DNA from 2 places in the Aeromicrobium sp. 50.2.37 genome. Region 2 is predicted to be linked to the other one. Evidence: riboswitches for the same ligand, from Rfam matches in the RefSeq annotation. Region 2 holds a riboswitch; the other holds the start of a gene.
What was found. Region 2 has a riboswitch for thiamine pyrophosphate ahead of thiM (hydroxyethylthiazole kinase). Riboswitches for the same ligand answer to the same signal wherever they lie in the genome.

Region 1: another riboswitch for thiamine pyrophosphate. It lies ahead of NUV38_RS08255 (ECF transporter S component); the one in region 2 lies ahead of thiM (hydroxyethylthiazole kinase).

What each region holds. Positions count from the first base shown of each region.
Region 1 is NZ_JANLGG010000012.1:52,775-62,080, forward strand. Features, by position in the region: gene NUV38_RS08225 (MBL fold metallo-hydrolase) at 29-766, shown strand; gene NUV38_RS08230 (heterodisulfide reductase-related iron-sulfur binding cluster) at 967-4,281, opposite strand; gene NUV38_RS08235 (MFS transporter) at 4,462-5,619, opposite strand; gene NUV38_RS08240 (NUDIX hydrolase family protein) at 5,698-6,243, opposite strand; gene NUV38_RS08245 (GPP34 family phosphoprotein) at 6,304-6,972, opposite strand; gene NUV38_RS08250 (ankyrin repeat domain-containing protein) at 7,027-7,434, shown strand; TPP riboswitch at 7,493-7,603, shown strand; gene NUV38_RS08255 (ECF transporter S component) at 7,593-8,228, shown strand; gene NUV38_RS08260 (ATP-binding cassette domain-containing protein) at 8,288-9,306, shown strand, end outside.
Region 2 is NZ_JANLGG010000004.1:99,178-108,483, reverse strand. Features, by position in the region: gene ilvD (dihydroxy-acid dehydratase) at 1-459, shown strand, start outside; gene NUV38_RS03720 (SDR family NAD(P)-dependent oxidoreductase) at 465-1,925, shown strand; gene NUV38_RS03715 (hypothetical protein) at 2,056-3,078, shown strand; gene NUV38_RS03710 (acetolactate synthase large subunit) at 3,471-5,258, shown strand; gene ilvN (acetolactate synthase small subunit) at 5,258-5,791, shown strand; gene ilvC (ketol-acid reductoisomerase) at 5,830-6,855, shown strand; TPP riboswitch at 6,912-7,005, shown strand; gene thiM (hydroxyethylthiazole kinase) at 6,994-7,782, shown strand; gene NUV38_RS03690 (thiamine phosphate synthase) at 7,779-8,435, shown strand; gene thiD (bifunctional hydroxymethylpyrimidine kinase/phosphomethylpyrimidine kinase) at 8,432-9,235, shown strand; gene NUV38_RS03680 (TenA family protein) at 9,232-9,306, shown strand, end outside.

The DNA of each region.
Region 1 (9,306 bases), on a different contig from region 2:
CTGGCGCCGGCGGGGGTAGCGTCGACGCATGCTCACGCAGATCGGTGACGGGGTGCACCTCTCCGGTGGCACGGACGTCAACTGGGTGCTGGTGCAGGACGGTGACGCCCTGACGGTCGTCGACACCGGCTACCCGGGGGACGCGGACCGCCTGGACGCGTCGGTGCGGGAGCTCGGTCTCGCGCCGGGCGACGTCACGGCCGTGCTGGTGACGCACGCGCACGTCGACCACGTCGGCAGCGTGGCGCGCTGGTGGGAGCAGCACGGGGTGCCGGTGCTGATGCACGGCGACGAGGTGCCGAACGCGACGGGGGAGCGGGTCGAGTCGGCCACCACGCTCGACGTCGCACGTCGGGCCTGGCGTCCGCGGACGGCACTGTGGGCGGCCCGGATCTCCCGGCTGGGCGCGACGGCGCACCCCACCTTCGGCCACGCCCGCGCGTGGGCCGACGGTGTGCCGCTCGACGTGCCGGGCGTCCCGGTCCCGGTGCACACGCCGGGCCACACCAGCGGCCACGCGGCGTACCTGTTCCCCGCGGCCGGCGTGCTGGTCACCGGCGACGCCCTGGTGACGGGCCACGCGATCTCACGTCGGCGTGGCCCCCAGCAGCTGCCCGGCTTCTTCACCGCCGACGGCGTGCAGGCGGAACGCTCGCTGGAGCGCCTGCGCGACCTCGACGCCGACACCGTCGCCCCCGGCCACGGCCCGCCCTGGCAAGGCTCCCTGGGCGACGCCGTCGACCAGGCCCTCTCCCGCCGGCCCTGACGCGTCAGAGGTAGGTAGGGCACCGAATCGGCACGTCGGAGGTAGGGAGGGCACCGAATCGGCGCGTCAGAGGTAGGAGGGGCACCTCCGAGACGCCGATTCCGTACCTCTCCTACCTCTGACGGCCGCGGGTGGTCGTCGAGACGACGAGAGGGCGCCCGCGTGGTGCGGGCGCCCTCTCGGCCGGGATCGGTCGTGCGTCAGGCCTTGGGCTCGTCCCCGCCCTGGGCCTCCTCGTCCTTGGCCGCGTCCGTGGCCGCGGTCGAGACGTCCGTGCCCGACGGGTTCGCGTCGCTCAGCGGCGCGACGTCGTCGGACTCCGGGTCGGCGTTCGGCGCGTCCTCGACGGCGACGACCTCCGACGGGGCTTCGGTCGATCCTGCCGAGTCGCCGTCGGTGTCGGCCTTGGCCTCCACGTCGGTGGCGTCGGCCTCCTCCTCGCGCGCGTCGCCGTCGACGGGCTCGTCCTCGGCGGGTGCGGGCTCGTCGGCGGTGGCCGGGGTGGCCTCGTCGTCGTCCCCAGCGCCATCGTTCGGGACGGTCTCGACCTCGGGGTCGGTGGTGTCGCCGGGCTCGGGCTCCGGGTCGGGCTCGGGCGCGCCGTCGGACGAGCTGGTGGTCTCGGCCTTCGACTCGTCCCCACCCTCCTCGGCCTTGTCGTCGGTGGCGGGCTTGGCCGGCTGCGGGGGAGCGTCGACCTGGACGGGCTCGTCCTTCTCGGTCTCGGACTCCCCACCGTCGGTGTCGGCCTTGGCCTGGACGTCGCCTGCGGCGTCGGGCTCCTCGTCGCGCGCGTCGCCGTCGACGGGCTCGTCCTCGGCGGGTGCGGGCTCGTCGGCGGTGGCCGGGGTGGCCTCGTCGTCGGAGTCGTCACCCCCAGCGCCATCGTTCGGGACGGTCTCGACCTCCGGGTCGGTGGTGTCGCCGGGCTCGGGCTCCGGGTCGGGCTCGGGCGCTCCGTCGGACGACGTGGACGCGTCGACCTCGTCCGCACCCGGAGCCTCACCGGCATCGCCGGAGGTGTCCGCGGCGCGACCCTTCTCGTCCACGTCCATGTTGTGCTTGGCGGCGACCTCGGCGTCCTCCTCGCGCGACGTCGTGGCGGGCTCGTCCTGCGGCTCGTCGTCGGGGACGTCGGTCGCCTCGGGCTCCTCGTGGGCGTCCGCGGCGGGCGCGGCGTCCTCGGTGTCGCTGATCGAGGCGTCGTCGGCCTTGTCGGTCGCGTCGGGCTCGGCGTCCGTGGCCTGGTCGGAGGACCCGGCCGCCGCGGCCGCGGCGGTGGCCGCCTCGGCCTCGTCGACGACGTCGGCGGACTCCTCGGCCGTCGGCTCGGGAGCCCGCTTCACGGCGGCGAGCAGCATCTGCGCGACGTCGAGGACCTCGACCTCCTCGCGGGCCTCACCGGCCGCCTGCTGGGCGGTCAGGCCGTCCGACAGCATGACGCGGCAGAACGGGCAGCCCACGGCGATCTGGTCGGCACCGGTGGCCACGGCCTCCTGGGTGCGGTTCACGTTGATCCGCGACCCGAGGTTCTCCTCCATCCACATGCGGGCGCCACCGGCGCCGCAGCAGAAGGAGCGCTCGGAGTTGCGCGGCATCTCGGCGAACTTGGCGCCGGGGATGACGCTGAGCAGCTCGCGCGGCGCCTCGTAGACCTGGTTGTGACGGCCGAGGAAGCAGGGGTCGTGGTAGGTGATCGTCTTCTCGGGCCCCGCCGCAGCGGCACCGGCCTTGCCGGCCACCGGCGTCAGCCTGCCCTCGCGCACGAGGCGGTTGAGCAGCTGGGTGTGGTGCACGACCTCGAGCTCGACGCCGAACTCGGCGTACTCGTTCTTGAGCGAGTTGAAGCAGTGGGCGCAGGTGGAGACGACCTTCTTGGCCTTGGTCTCCTTGAGCACCTCGGCGTTCTCCATGGCCAGCTGCATGAAGACGATCTCGTTGCCGGCCCGACGCGCGGGGTCGCCGGTGCAGGTCTCTCCGTCACCGAGGACGGCGAAGTCGACGCCGGCGGTGTTCAGCAGCTCGGCGACGGCCTGGGTGGTCTTCTTGGCGCGGTCCTCGAAGGCGCCGGCGCAGCCGACCCAGAACAGCCACTCGACCTCGTCGAGGCTCTCCACGTCGACACCGACCTGCTTGACCTCGAAGTCGAGGTCCTTGGCCCAGTCCATGCGGTGCTTGGGGTTCATGCCCCACGGGTTCCCCTTGCGCTCCAGGCCCTTGAAGATGTTGTTGAGCTCGGCGGGGAAGTTGGACTCCACCAGCACCTGGAACCGGCGCATGTCGTCGATGTGGTCGACGTGCTCGATGTCGACGGGGCACTGCTGCACGCACGCGCCGCAGTTGGTGCACGACCACAGGACGTCGGGGTCGATGACGCCGTACATCTCCTCGTCGCCGATGAGCGGACGCTCGACCTCCTTCTGCTGCTCCTCGGTGCGCTCGTCCTCGGGGATCGCGAGGGCGGGGATCTTGGCGTAGGCGTGCTCGCGCAGGCCCATGACCAGCAGCTTGGGGCTGAGCGGCTTCTCGGTGTTCCAGGCGGGGCACTGGCTCTGGCAGCGACCGCACTCGGTGCAGGTCGTGAAGTCGAGCAGACCCTTCCAGGAGAAGTCCTCGACCTTGCCGACGCCGAGCTTCTCGAAGTCCTCCTCCTCGAGGTCCTCCATGGCCTCCATGTCGAGGGCCTTGCCGTTGATGCGGATGGGCTCGAGGCCACCGAGGGCCGTGCCGCCGTCGGACTCGCGCTTGAACCAGATGTTCGGCCAGGCGGTGAAGCGGTGCCAGGCGATGCCCATCGTCAGGTTGGTGGAGATGACGAGCAGCCAGATCATCGCCGACGTCACCTTGATCATCGCGATGACGACGATGATGTTCTCGAGGGTGTCGATGTTCTCGGCGCCGGTCGGGTAGAGGTTGCCGAAGAACTGGGCGATCGGGAAGTGGAAGCCGGTGGCGTACTCGGCGTCCTCGCCGCCGCGGGCCTGCAGCAGGTTGTACTCGGCGCCGCGGATGAACAGGATCGCGGCACTCTCGAGGAAGACCATGAACTCGACGAAGTAGGCCTGGCCCATCCGCGAGCCGAAGAACCGGCTCTGGCGCTGGAGGCGCTTGGGGTGCTTGACCTGTCGGTAGACCGCCAGCGGGATGATCGCGAGCGCGCCGAGCAGGCCGATGGCCTCGCTGATCCACTCGTAGAGGAAGAAGTGGCCGATGATCGGCCAGACGAACTCCGGGTCGAACAGCTGGAAGAACGCCTGGGCGACGGCCGTCGCGAGCACCAGGAACGCGAGGTAGACGAACCAGTGCAGGGCACCGATCCAGCTCCACTGGAGCATGCGCGTGTGGAGGAACGTCTCCTTGAGCATGTTCACCGTGCGCGCAGCGGGGTCGTCCGTGCGGCCGGGTGCCGGGCCACCGGCACGGATGACGGCGGTCATCCGGCGCACGGCGACGACCGTGACGGGGATCGTGATGGCCGTGACGGCCAACGAGACGATGATCGCGACGAGCTGCATGGAGCCTCAATCCTTGGGGCGACGACCGTGACAGTGGGGCTGACAGTAGCCCCTCGCGGGCGGGCCCGCGGGGTAAGGCCACCCAAAGGCCCTGCAGGTCTGCGGTCGGTTACCGGTGGGTAGGTAGAGGCTATCCCGGGCGGCGCCGCCTTGTCCTGTCGGCGAGGTGTGAGTCGTTCGTCATCGGTCGCGCGGGACGAGCGGGATCGCGACGAGCGGGAAGAGGGCGACGAGCGCGAACGCCCACCCGTAGCCCAGCCCGGCCACCGTGAGTCCGACGACCGGCGGCACGGCCGCGCTCACCAGGTACTGGCCGGTGTTCTGGACGCCCAGCGCCTTGCCCGACCACCACGGCCCGGCCCGCTCGGCCACGGCGGTGAAGGCCAGGCCGTTGTCGGCGACGGTCACGACCGTGGCGACGACGATGAGGACGACCGCCAGGGGCGTCGGCTCGAGCACGCCGAGCGCCAGCATCGTCAGCGCCGCCCCGACCGCGACGATCCGCATGGGTCCCATGCGACTGCCCACCCGGTCGGACCACCAGCCCACCCCGATGCGGCCCGCCGAGCCGAGCAGCTGGGTGGACGCCACGAGCGCACCGGCCGCGCCGGCGGCCCAGCCGCGCTCGTCGATGAGCCAGACGAGCATGTACGTCCACACGGTGAACTGCGGGACGACCAGCAGGGCCGACGCGGCGTGGATGCGCACGAGCATGACGTCGCCCCGGTACGGGCTGCCCGTCTCGCCCGCGTCGTCGGCGTCGGCGCGGGACCGGCGTGGTGGGTCGACCACCAGCAGGGCGCAGGCCACGAGGACGACCGCGTTGAGCGCGGCGATGCACAGCAGCGTCGTGCGCAGGTCGGTGGCCTGCACCGTCGTCGGCACGAAGACCGCCGCGGCCCCGACCCCGAGCGGGAGCGCGGTCTGGCGCACCCCCATGGCGGTGCCGCGGCGCTCGGCCGGGAACCAGCCCACCACGAGTCGACCGCTCGCGGCGTTGGAGCTGGCCACGCCCACGCCGGCCACGAACCAGCACGCCGCCAGGGCCGGGTAGCCCGCCACGAAGGCGGCGGCGACGGTGCCGCCGGTCGTGACCACCAGACCGAGCGTGAGGGTCAGTCGCTCACCCCATCGGTCGACGACGACGCCCCACGCCACGAGCGAGACCGTGGTGCCGAGCAGCGAGGCGGACGCCAGTGCGCCGGCCTGCGGCAGGGGGAGTCCCCGCTCGAGGTGCAGGTAGGGGATGAGGAAGACGGCCGCGTTGGCGGCCACCGTGCCCGACGCCTGCGCGAGCATGCCCACCGCGAGCATCAGCCAGCGGTTCGGGGTGCTCACCGGACCATGGTCCGCCCGTGCCGACCGGTGCCGGCAGGGGGGTCGGCAGGGGGGTCGGCAGGGCGGTCGGCGGGCGGGTCAGGCCAGGGCACCGACGTGGGCGAGGGCCTGCCGGACGAGCATCCCGCGCCCGCCCTCCATCTCGTCGAGGACCGCCGGGTCGAGGGCCTGCTCGGGCGTCATCCAGCTGAGCTCGAGGGCGTCCTGGCGCGGGTTGCACTCACCCGTGACCGGCACGACGTAGACGAGCGCCACCGCGTGCTGGCGGGGGTCGTGCAGGGGCGTGACGCCCGGCAGCGGGAAGTACTCGGCCACCGTGAACGGCACGATCGACGCCGACAGCTGCGGGAAGGCGGTGGGGCCGAGGTCCTTCTCGAGGTTGCGCAGCAGCGCGTCGCGCACCGACTCGCCGTGGGTGACGCGTCCGGAGACGAAGGTGCGCGTCATGGCCCCGGTGGTGGGCGAACCACGCAGCAGCAGTCCGAGGTGCTCGACCTGGCCGTGGGCGTCCACCCGGACGGGGATCCCCTCGACGTAGAGGATCGGCACGCGCGAGCGGGTCTCGTCGAGCGCGATCTCGGAGAGCCAGCCGGGATTGGGGTCAGGGGTGCGGACGGACGCCATGGCCTCATCCTCCCCCACGCGTGGGCGTCAGCCGTGTCGCCCCGGCGGGGACGGCCCTCGTCAGGAGGTCGACGCGGTGGTGGAGGCCGCGATGCTGGCCGTCATCGCGGCGGTCATGGCGGCCTGGGCGTCCTGGATCGCCTTGCGCACGCCCTCGCTGGCCCAGTCGCCGTCGGCGACGACCTTGGCCCGCGCCTTCGCGCCCTTCTTCTCCCGCTTCTCGACCACGAGGCCGAGCTGGTCGGCGGCCAGGAGCAGGCCGACGAGCGGGCCGGTGACCTGGTCGGCGGGTTGGTCGTGCAGGAGCACCTGCCGCATCGCCCCGACGAGCTGGTCACGCCGCGCGACGTCGACGAGCTCGTACCGCTCCAGCCGGATGCCGAGCACGCGGCGCTGCTCGTCCCGCACGAGCCCATCGGCCTCCAGGGACGCCAGCACGGCCTTGCGCTGCTTCTTGCCCAGGCGGGTCACGATCGACTTCGGTGCCTGGTGGCCCTTCTGCCAGACCCGCTCGAAGGCGGCCTGCAGGTCGGGATCGTCCACGGGCGTGCGGTCGGCAACGGCCACGCGGGCCTTCCGTCCCGTGCCGACGAGCTCGAGGCGACCGAGCAGCACGAGGTCGATGAGCGCGGCGCCACCGAGGGCGGGCTCGGCGGCCATGGACGGCAGCCGCACCTTGCCCGACTCCGGGTCGAGCGCCACGAGCAGGAGGTCGCGAGCGACGGTCATGCCTCGAGCCTAGGCCGACCTGCGACCGACGTCACCCCGCCCTACGGTCGAGGGATGGACCCGTCGGACGACGCCACCACCCCTGACCACACGGCCCTCGACCCGCGGGTCGTGGCGCTGGCGCAGGACCTGCTGGACGACGCCCGCGAGGGCCGGACCGAGCGGTTGGTGCAGCACCTCGATGCGGGCGTCCCGGTCGAGCTCACCGACGCGTCGGGCAACACGCTGCTCATGCTCGCGGCCTACCACGGCCACGCGGGGACGGTGGCTGCGCTCACGGCGCGGGGCGCCGTCGTCGACGCGCTGAACGACCGCGGCCAGAGCCCGCTGGCGGGGGCGGTGTTCAAGGGCGAGGACGCGGTGGTGCGGGTCCTGCTCGAGGCCGGCGCCGACCCGGACGCCGGACACCCGACGGCCCGCGAGACCGCCGCCATGTTCGGACGCCCGGACCTCCTGGCCTGACCGCTGCCCACGGCCCGGACGGGCTGGGCGCGGTGGCTCGCGGGCGGCTAGGCTGGCACCACCACGACAGGGGAGCGCCGCCGCAGAGGGCGCTGAGAGTGCGGATCAGCCGCAGACCCTTGAACCTGCTCCGGTTAGCACCGGCGAAGGGAGTCACGATGAGTTCTGCATCCACGCGTACACCGACCGAGGGTCGGGAACGTCTGTCCTATCGCACCATCGACCTCGTCACGATCGCGTCGCTCGGCGTCGCGTTCGGGGTCATCTTCTGGGCCTGGGGGAAGCTCTACGGCGTCCTCGACCTGGCCGCGACGATCGGCTACCCGCCGGCCGGCGCGCTGCTCGGCGGCGGCTGGCTGCTCGCCGGGGTCGTCGGCGGGCTGGTCATCCGCAGGCCGGGTGCCGCGTTCGGCACCGAGGTGGTGGCCGCCGCGATCTCGATGTTCGTGCTCGGCGGCACCGAGTGGGGCTTCACCGTCCTGCTCTCGGGCCTCGTGCAGGGCGCCGGCGCCGAGCTGGGCTTCGCCCTCGGCCGCTACCGCCGCTGGGGCCTCGGCGCGGCCGTCCTCGCGGGCGTGCTGTCGGCCGTCTTCGCCTCCGTCTACGAGTGGAACTTCTACTACACCGACTGGGGCTTCGCGTACAAGGTCGCGCACCTCGGCTTCTTCGCCGTGTCGGGTGCGGTCGTCGCCGGTCTGCTGGGCTGGATGCTCGTCCGCTCGCTCGCCTCCACCGGGGCGCTCGACTCCTTCGGCGCCGGTCGCGACGCCGCCGGAGAGGGCGTGCGGGCCTGACCGCCCTCACCACCACCCGACCCGTCGAGGTCCGCCTCGACGGGTTCGGGTGGCGGCCCATGGGTCACGCCCGGGCGGTGGTGGCCGACCTCGACCTGCACCTCCCCGCGGGGCAGCGGGTGCTGCTCGCCGGGCCGAGCGGCGCGGGTAAGTCGACCCTGCTGCTGGCGCTCGCCGGTGCGTTGGGCGAGTCCGTGCCCGGGGACCTCTCGGGATCGGTAGGCGCCGAGGGCGTGCGCGGTCTCGTGACGCAGCAGCCCGGCGACGCCGTGGTGTCGGCCCGCGTCGGCCGCGACGTCGCCTTCGGGCCCGAGAACCTGGGCCTCGACCACGACGAGACCTGGCGCCGGGTCGACGAGGCGCTCGACGCGGTCGGGCTGACCTACGGTCGCGAGCACCCCACCGACGCGCTCTCCGGCGGCGAGACCCAACGTCTGGCCCTGGCCGGCGCGCTCGCCCTGCGCCCTGGTCTGCTGCTGCTCGACGAGCCGACCTCGATGCTCGACGAGGCCTCGGCCGCCGAGGTCCGACGGGCGGTCACCGACGCCGTGGCGTCGGCGGGCGCGACGCTGGTGGTGGTGGAGCACCGCATCGGGCCCTGGCTCGAGCTCGTGGACCGGGTGGTCGTCCTCGGCCGTGACGGTGGCGTGCTCGCCGACACGGACCCCACCACCTTCGTGGCCGAGCACCGTTCGTCCCTCGGCGCGGCCGGGGTCTGGATGCCGGGGCTCGAGGCTCCCGTGCCGGTGCTCCCCGACCGGGCGCTGGTGGCGCCGGACGACGACGCGGTGCCCCTCGACGTCGAGCGGCTCACGGTCGAGCTGGTGCGTCGCTCGTGGCGCGGCACCACCCGCACCTGCGCCCTCGACGACGTCGACCTGCGCCTGGTCGAGGGCGCCGCGCACGCCGTCGTCGGTCCGTCGGGGGCGGGCAAGTCCACGCTGCTCGCGGCCTGTGCCGGTCTGCAGGCCCCCACCTCCGGAGCGGTCGAGCGTGCGGGCGAGCCGCTGCACCGGATGCGGTCGTCGGCGCTGGCGGCCGTCTCGGGCTGGGTGCCGCAGGTCCCCGAGCACGGGCT
Region 2 (9,306 bases):
GGGACGGCGCGGGTCTTCGACGGCGAGCGCGCCGCCATGGACGCGCTGGAGGACGGCACCATCGCCGCGGGCGACGTCGTGGTCATCCGCAACGAGGGTCCGAAGGGCGGTCCGGGCATGCGCGAGATGCTCGCGATCACCGGCGCCATCAAGGGCGCAGGCCTGGGCAAGGACGTCCTGCTGCTCACCGACGGCCGCTTCTCCGGGGGCACGACCGGCCTGTGCGTCGGGCACGTGGCGCCCGAGGCGGTCGACGGTGGACCGATCGCCTTCGTGGCCGACGGCGACCCGATCACGCTCGACGTCGCCAACCGGACCCTCGAGGTGGAGATCGACGACGACGAGCTCGAGCGGCGCAAGGTCGGCTGGGAGCCCATGGCCCCGAAGTACACGTCCGGCGTGCTCGCCAAGTACCGCAAGCTGGTCAGCTCCGCGGCGCACGGCGCCGTCACCGGGTAGCAGGAGTGGCCGACTTCACCGACGAGGAGCTCGCCACCGCCCTGAAGGTGCTCGGTGAGGCGCAGCACCTCACCGAGGACGACGCGTCGTACGTCGCGCTGCGACGTGCCTGCGGTCGGTTCTACAAGGACGTCAAGAAGCAGCGTCGCAAGGCGGCGCGGGACGCGACGGCCGCCGCCGATCGTGAGGTCGTGGAGCGGACCGCCACGGGCTCGGCGCAGCGCATCGACGACGAGACCGCCGGGATCGCCCTGACGTCCACGGCACGGGGTGCGACCGCCGGGGTCCTGCAGGTGCCTCGCGGCTGCTACGTCTGCAAGCGCAAGTTCACGCTGGTCGACGCGTTCTACCACCAGCTCTGCCCGGAGTGCGCGGCCCTGAGCCACGCCAAGCGGGATGCGCGCACCGACCTCACCGGGCGTCGGGCGCTGCTGACCGGCGGCCGCGCGAAGATCGGCATGTACATCGCGCTGCGGCTGCTGCGCGACGGCGCCGAGACCACGATCACGACCCGGTTCCCGCGCGACGCGGTGCGGCGGTTCGCCGGGCTGCCCGACAGCGCCGACTGGCTGCACCGGCTCCGCGTGGTGGGCATCGACCTGCGCGACCCGGCACAGGTGGTCGGGCTGGCCGACGACCTCGCGTCCCGCGGTCACCTCGACATCCTCATCAACAACGCAGCGCAGACGGTCCGTCGGTCGCCGGGGGCGTACGGTCCTCTGGCCGAGGCGGAGGACGCCCCGCTCCCGCCCGGGCTGACGTACGAGACGGGCGGACCCGAGCTCGTCACGTTCGGCCACACGAGCGACCTGCACCCCGCCGCACTCGTCGGCTCGGTGGAGTCGCACCCCGTGCTGGCCGGCGACGCCTCGACGGCGGACGCGCTCACCGAGCGGACGCATCGTCTGGAGCAGGCGCTCACCGCGGGGTCGGCCGACCTGAGCCGGATCGACGCCGGGGGACTGGTGCCCGACGTCGTCGACACGAACAGCTGGGTGCAGACCGTCTCGGAGGTCGACGCGCTGGAGCTGCTCGAGGTCCAGCTGTGCAACCAGACGGCGCCGTTCCTGCTGATCAGCCGCCTGCGGCCTGCGCTCGCGGCCTCTCCCGCGCGGCGCACGTACGTCGTGAACGTCTCGGCGATGGAAGGGCAGTTCTCCCGGCGGTACAAGGGACCCGGGCACCCCCACACGAACATGAGCAAGGCCGCGCTCAACATGCTCACGCGCACGAGTGCGGGCGAGATGCTGGAGTCCGACGGCATCCTCATGACCGCGGTCGACACCGGCTGGATCACCGACGAACGGCCGCACACCACGAAGGTCCGCCTGGCGGAGGAGGGCTTCAAGGCTCCCCTCGACCTGGTCGACGGTGCGGCGCGCGTGTACGACCCGATCGTGCGGGGCGAGGCGGGCGAGGACGTGCACGGCGTGTTCCTCAAGGACTACGACGTCTCACCCTGGTGAGCGTGGCCGGCCGGTCCACTTGACCTAGGTCATGGACTTCGCCGGCTTTGGTCCCGGAAAGATCCGCGAAGCGGCGTCAGCGTCCTGGGGCGCCCTACTCTCCAAGAGCGGAGAGCAGGGGAGGGCCGCCATGTCGAGCAGGTCGAGGTTCGGTCGGGGCGTCGGACGCCTGGGTCGGGTGGTCGTGGTCGTGGTCGCACCCGTCCTCGTGGCGGCGGCGCTGGTGGCCGGTCCTGCGGCGGCAGACGACGCCGGAGCCGGTCTCGCGGGACGGCTCGTCCAGGCCGACGGCAGCGCCTGGGACGCCACGCCGTGGACGGTCACGGCCGTCCCCGTCGACGGTGCCGGTGACCAGGTCGACACCGCTGTCGCGAGCGACGGCTCCTACCGACTGGCCGGCGTCCGTGACGGCCGCTACCGGATCCGCGCCGTCCCGGCCGAGGAGAGGTCGGGCATCCCCGCGATGTGGCTCGGCGGGACGCTGCGCGAGGACGAGGCCACGGTCGTGGACGTCCGTGCGGGTCGTGACCTCGACGGACTCGACGTCGTCCGGTTCGACGGCAGCAACCTCCCGCGCCGAGCCACCGCCACCTGGCGGCCCTACGTCAAGGGCACGCCGAAGGTGGGATGGACGCTCACGGCGGACCCGCAGGAGTGGACGGTCGAGGACGACTGGTTCGGTGAACCGATGCCGGTCACCGACGACCTGTTCACCTTCCAGTGGCTCGCCGACGGCAGGCCCGTCGCCGGGGCCACGGGTCGCACCTTCGTGCCCACGGCGAGCCAGCTCGGGCGTTCGCTCTCGGTCCGCGTCGGGGTGGACCTGCCGAACACGACCACGTCGAACGACACGAGCGCGAGCACCGCGGTCGTGGTGCGGGGCCGCAACACCCCGTGCTCCCGCGTCACCCTGACCGGCAAGGCCACGGTCGGCCGCACCCTCGTCGCCAGTCGGTCGCGGTGCTGGGCCGCGCCGGGGACCAAGGTCACCCACGTCTGGTACGCCGACGGTCGTCGGGTGGCGACCACGACGAGCCCTCGCCTGACGCTGCGCAAGAAGCTCCGCGGTGACCGGGTGAGCGTCCGCGTGGTCGCCACGGCCCCGGGCTACGCCACGGCCACGGTGCGCACGACGACGCGCAAGGTCCGCTGACGCGGCGCCGCCCCGGCGGGGGTTCCGGGCCGTGGGCGGAAGAGGGCCCGGCGGGGGTTCCGGGCCGTAGCGGAAGAGGGCCCGGCGGGGGTTCCGGGCCGTGGGCGGAAGAGGGACCAGTCCGGATGCTGGTACGTCCCGTCTCAGTACTTGACCACGCCCCGGGCGAGGGCCAGACTGGGGCGGTGCACGCCATGCTGCTCGTAGTAGATGTCTGACGCGACGACCCGCCGTCTCGCGTCACCCTCCGTACGCCATCATTGGCCGGAGGGTTTTTTCATGCGAGGACACCGTCGGGTCGGCGTCACGAGCGACCGGCGGCAGCACGACCACCACCCGGAACACCCAGCCCAGAACACCCGAGAACCGTGGACCGAAGCGAGGAACGACCGATGACGGAACAGGTCACGAGGCCGAGCACCGAGACGCTGACGGGTGCGCAGAGCCTCGTCCGCTCCCTCGAGCACGCCGGCGTCGAGGTCATCTTCGGCATCCCCGGCGGTGCGATCCTGCCTGCCTACGACCCGCTGTTCGACTCGAGCATCCGGCACGTGCTGGTGCGTCACGAGCAGGGCGCCGGGCATGCCGCGCAGGGATACGCCATGGTCACCGGCCGCGTCGGCGTCTGCATGGCGACCTCGGGCCCGGGTGCCACGAACCTCGTGACGGCCATCGCCGACGCGTACATGGACTCCGTGCCGGTCGTCGCGATCACCGGTCAGGTGTCGTCGAGCCTCATCGGCACCGACGGCTTCCAGGAGGCCGACATCCGCGGCATCACGATGCCGATCACCAAGCACAGCTACCTGGTCACCGACCCCGCCGAGATCCCGCGCGTGGTCGCCGAGGCCTTCCACATCGCCGGCACGGGACGTCCGGGTCCGGTGCTCGTCGACATCGCGAAGGACGCGCTGCAGACCGCGACGACGTTCCACTGGCCGAACGAGCTCGCCCTGCCGGGCTATCGGCCCACGACCCGCCCGCACGGCAAGCAGGTGCGCGAGGCGGCTCGGCTCATCGCGGCCGCCGAGCGGCCGGTGCTCTACGTCGGTGGCGGCGTCATCAAGGCCGACGCCGCGGCCGAGCTGGCCATGCTGGTCGAGCTGACGCAGATCCCCGTGGTCACCACGCTCATGGCGCGCGGCGCGTTCCCCGACTCCCACGAGCTGAACCTCGGCATGCCGGGCATGCACGGGACCGTGGCCGCGGTCGCGGCGCTGCAGAAGTCCGACCTGCTGATCTCGCTCGGCGCGCGCTTCGACGACCGGGTCACGGGCAACCTCGACACGTTCGCCCCCGGTGCCAAGGTCATCCACGCCGACATCGACCCGGCCGAGATCGGCAAGAACCGCGAGGTCGACGTGCCGATCGTCGGCGACTGCCGCGAGGTCATCGCCGACCTCGTGGTCACGCTGCGCAAGCAGGCCGAGGAGACCGGCGTGCAGGGGGAGTACGGACCCTGGCGCGAGCGGATGCTCTCGACCAAGGGGCGGTTCCCGGTCGGCTACGACAAGCCGTCCGAGGGGCTCGCACCGCAGACCGTCATCGAGCGGATCAGCGCCATCGCCGGACCCGACGCCACCTATGCGGCCGGGGTCGGGCAGCACCAGATGTGGTCGACGCACTTCATCGACTTCGAGCGCCCGCGCCAGTGGCTGAACTCCGGTGGCGCCGGCACCATGGGCTACGCCGTCCCGGCCGCGATGGGCGCCCAGGTCGGGCTGCCCGACTCGGTCGTCTGGGCGATCGACGGCGACGGCTGCTTCCAGATGACCAACCAGGAGCTCGCCACCTGCGCGATCGAGGGCATCCCGATCAAGGTCGCGGTCATCAACAACTCCTCGCTCGGCATGGTGCGCCAGTGGCAGACCCTGTTCTACGAGGGCCGTTACTCCAACACCGACCTCAACACCGGTCCGGAGTCCATCGGTGCGCGCCGCATCCCCGACTTCGTGAAGCTGGCGGAGGCGTACGGGTGCGTGGGCCTGCGTTGCGACAGCGAGGACGACCTCGACGCCGTCATCGAGGAGGCCATGGCGATCACCGACCGGCCCGTCGTCATCGACTTCGTGGTCGAGCGCGACGCCATGGTCTGGCCGATGGTCGCGGCCGGCACGAGCAACGACGACATCAAGATCGCGCGCGACATGGCGCCCGAGTGGGACGACGAGGACCTCTGATGACAACGCAGCACACGCTCAGCGTCCTGGTGGAGAACACACCGGGCGTCCTGGCCCGCGTCTCGAGCCTGTTCATGCGGCGCGGGTTCAACATCGACTCGCTCGCGGTCGGCCCCACGGAGATCCCCGAGATCTCCCGCATGACGATCGTCGTCAACGTCGACGAGCTGCCCCTGGAGCAGGTCACCAAGCAGCTCAACAAGCTCGTGAACGTGCTGAAGATCGTCGAGCTGGACTCGGCGTCGGCGGTCGAGCGCGAGCTCATGCTCATCAAGGTGCGCACGGACGCGCAGACCCGTGGGCAGGTGCTCGAGACCGTGCAGCTGTTCCGCGCCAAGGTCGTCGACGTGTCCACCGATGCCGTCACCATCGAGGCGACGGGCGACTCGGGCAAGCTGACGGCCATGCTCAACGTGCTCGAGCCGTTCGGCATCCGCGAGATCGCCCAGTCCGGTCGCGTCGCGATCGGACGCGGCGCACGGTCCATCACCGACCGCACGCTGCGGACGGTGCCGGGCCACCAGAGCGCCTGACCATCCCACGAACCCATCCACGACACGAGGAGATACCAGTGGCCGAGTTGTTCTACGACGACGACGCAGACCTCAGCATCATCCAGGGCAAGCAGGTTGCCGTCATCGGCTACGGCAGCCAGGGACACGCCCACGCCCTGAACCTGCGCGACTCCGGCGTCGACGTCCGCGTCGGCCTCGCCGAAGGCTCCAAGAGCCGCGAGAAGGCCGAGGCCGAGGGCCTGCGCGTGCTCAGCGTCGCCGACGCCGTCGAGGAGGCCGACGTCATCGTCGTGCTGACCCCCGACCAGGTGCAGCGCCACGTGTACGCCGAGTCCATCGAGCCCAACCTCGTCGACGGCGACGCGCTCGTGTTCGGCCACGGCTTCAACATCCGGTACGGCTACATCAAGCCGCCCGCCGGTGTCGACGTGCTGCTGGTGGCGCCGAAGGCTCCCGGCCACACCGTGCGCCGTGAGTTCGTGGCCGGCCGCGGCATCCCGGACATCATCGCCGTCGAGCAGGACGCCAGCGGCCAGGGCTGGGACCTCGCCCTCTCGTACGCGAAGGCCATCGGCGGCGCCCGCGCCGGCGTCATCAAGACGACCTTCACCGAGGAGACCGAGACCGACCTCTTCGGCGAGCAGGCCGTGCTGTGCGGCGGCATGTCGCACCTCGTGCAGGCCGGGTTCGAGACCCTCACCGAGGCCGGCTACCAGCCGGAGATCGCCTACTTCGAGGTGCTGCACGAGCTCAAGCTGATCGTCGACCTCATGTGGGAGGGCGGCATCGCCAAGCAGCGCTGGAGCATCTCCGACACCGCTGAGTACGGCGACTACGTCTCCGGACCGCGCGTGGTCGACTCCTCGGTCAAGGAGCGCATGCAGGCCGTGCTCGCCGACATCCAGGACGGCACGTTCGCCAAGCGCTTCATCGACGACCAGGACGCCGGCGCCCCGGAGTTCCTCGCCCTGCGCGAGCAGGAGGCGGGTCACCCGATCGAGGCCACCGGCAAGGTGCTGCGCTCCCACTTCTCGTGGAAGCAGTCCGACGATGACTACGTCGAGGGTTCTGCCGCTCGCTGACGCACCGCTCGAGCCACGAAGGCCCCCGTCCGACGGACGGGGGCCTTCGCTATGGTCGTGGACGTCCGGGGTGCCCCGCAGGGGCTGAGATGACACCCGCCGAACCTGATCCGGTTAGCACCGGCGCGAGGGAGACACATGGATCCGACGTCTGCCGTCACCACGGCCCTACGTGAGCGAGCACCTCTGGTGCAGTGCCTCACCAACTTCGTCTCGATGGACCTGACGGCCAACGTGCTGTCCGCGGTGGGCGCGTCGCCCGCCATGGTGCACGATCCTCAGGAGTCCGCCGAGCTGGCCGCGCTCGCCGACGCTGTCTACGTGAACATCGGGACGCCGTCGCCGCGCTGGGCCGACGGCATGCGGCTGGCCGCGGCGCAGGCACGGGCCGACGGCACACCTTGGGTGCTGGACCCGGTGGCGGTGGGTGCCACGCGCTACCGGCGTGAGCTCGTCGACGACCTGCTGCGTCTGCGCCCGACCGTCGTGCGTGCCAATGCGGGGGAGGTGCTGGCGCTGGCCGGCACGGTCGGAGCGTCGCGCGGGGTCGACAGCCTGGCCGACGCGCAGGACGCCCACGTGGCCGCCCGCACCGTCGCCCGCGAGCACGGCTGCGTCGTCGTGGTCAGTGGCCCGGTCGACCTCGTCACCGACGGCGACCGTGCGCTGCACGTCCACGGTGGTCATCGCTGGATGCCGATGATCACCGCGCTCGGCTGTTCCTCGAGCGCCCTCGTGGCGGCGGCCTGTGCCGTCGTCGACGACCCGGTGGCCGCCGCCGCCGGGGCCATGGGGCTGCTGGCCTCCGCCGGGACCTCGGCGGCCGAGGTCGCCGAGGGGCCGGCCAGCCTGCGGGTGTCGATCGTCGACCGCCTCGCCGAGCCCGGGCGGCTCGAGCTGGGCTCCCACGTCCGTCCCGGCGCATGAGGCCCCCGAGGTTCCCCGACCTGCGTCTGTACCTCGTCACCGACCCGTCGTTCGGGTCCGACCTGCGCCGCGTCGTGGTGCCGGCCGTCGAGGGCGGCGTGACGTGCGTGCAGGTGCGGGCGAAGCGCGCGACCGTCGAGGAGCTCACGGCTCAGGTCGAGTCGCTCCGCGACGCGCTGGCGGGGTCGGGCGTTCCGCTCCTGAGCAATGACCACGTGGTCCGGGCCGCTGCCGGAGTGCACGGCGGCGCCGGGGACGCACACCCCACGGTGCTCCGGGCCCAGGTCGGCCCGGACGCCTTCGTCGGGTGGTCCGTGGAGCACCTGGGCCAGCTCGACGACGAGGCTGCGGTGTCGGCGTGCAGCTACGTGGCGGTGAGCCCGGTGCACGACACCGCGACCAAGCGTGACACCGCGCCGCCACTCGGGCTGCGTGGGGTGGCTCACGTGGCGCGTCGCGTCGACGGCCGGCTCCCCGTCGTCGGCATCGGTGGCCTCGACGAGGACAACGCCCGCAGCGCCGTCGCCGCGGGCCTCGACGGCATCGCCGTGGTCCGTGCGATCGGGGGCCAGGCCGACCCGGGTCGGGCCGCGCGGCGGTTGCGGCACGTGGTCGACACCGCCCTGGCCTACCGGGACGGGGGCGTCGCATGAGCCCGCGCGAGCCCGTGGTCCTGACCGTGGCCGGGTCGGACCCGTCGGGAGGCGCCGGGATCCAGGCCGACCTGAAGACCGCGACGGCGCTCGGTGTGTACGGCGCGACCGTGATCACGGCGGTCACCGCGCAGGACACGACCGGCGTCCATGCGGTGCACCCGGTCCCGCTCGACATCGTCCGCGGGCAGCTGCGCTCGGTGCTCGACGACCTGGACGTGCGGGCGGTCAAGGTCGGCATGCTCGGCTCCCCGGCGCTCGTCGCGCTGGTGGCCGACCTGCTCGCCGACGTGCCGAACGTCGTCCTCGACCCGGTCATGGTGTCGACGTCGGGCCACCGCCTGCTGCCCCGGAACGCGCAGGCGGCGATCCGCGACCTGTTGGTCCCGCGCTCGACACTGGTCACCCCGAATCTCCCCGAGGCCGTCGTGCTCACAGGACTGGAGACGGGCGCGGCGCCGGAGCAGCTGGCACGAGGCCTGGTCGGCCTCGGTGCGGGAGCGGCACTCGTCAAGGGAGGCCACGGCTCCGGCGGGTCGAGCGACGACGTGCTGCTCGACTCCGAGGGGCCGACCTGGTTCCGTGCCGAGCGTGTCGCGACGCCGCACACCCACGGCACGGGCTGCACGCTGTCGGCGGCGGTGGCCGCCCACCTCGCCCTGGGCGCCACTCTGCGCGAGGCGGTCGGGTCGGCGAAGGACTACCTGACGGAGGCACTGGTCTCGGGTGCCACCCGTCAGGTGGGCAGCGGCAGGGGTCCGGTCGACCATCTCGTCCGCCTGAGGAAGACGGCGTCATGAGCACCGTGCCGTTCTCGGAGCGGGCGTGGTCGCACGTCGCCGACCGCTACGCCGACATCTGCCGGCACCCG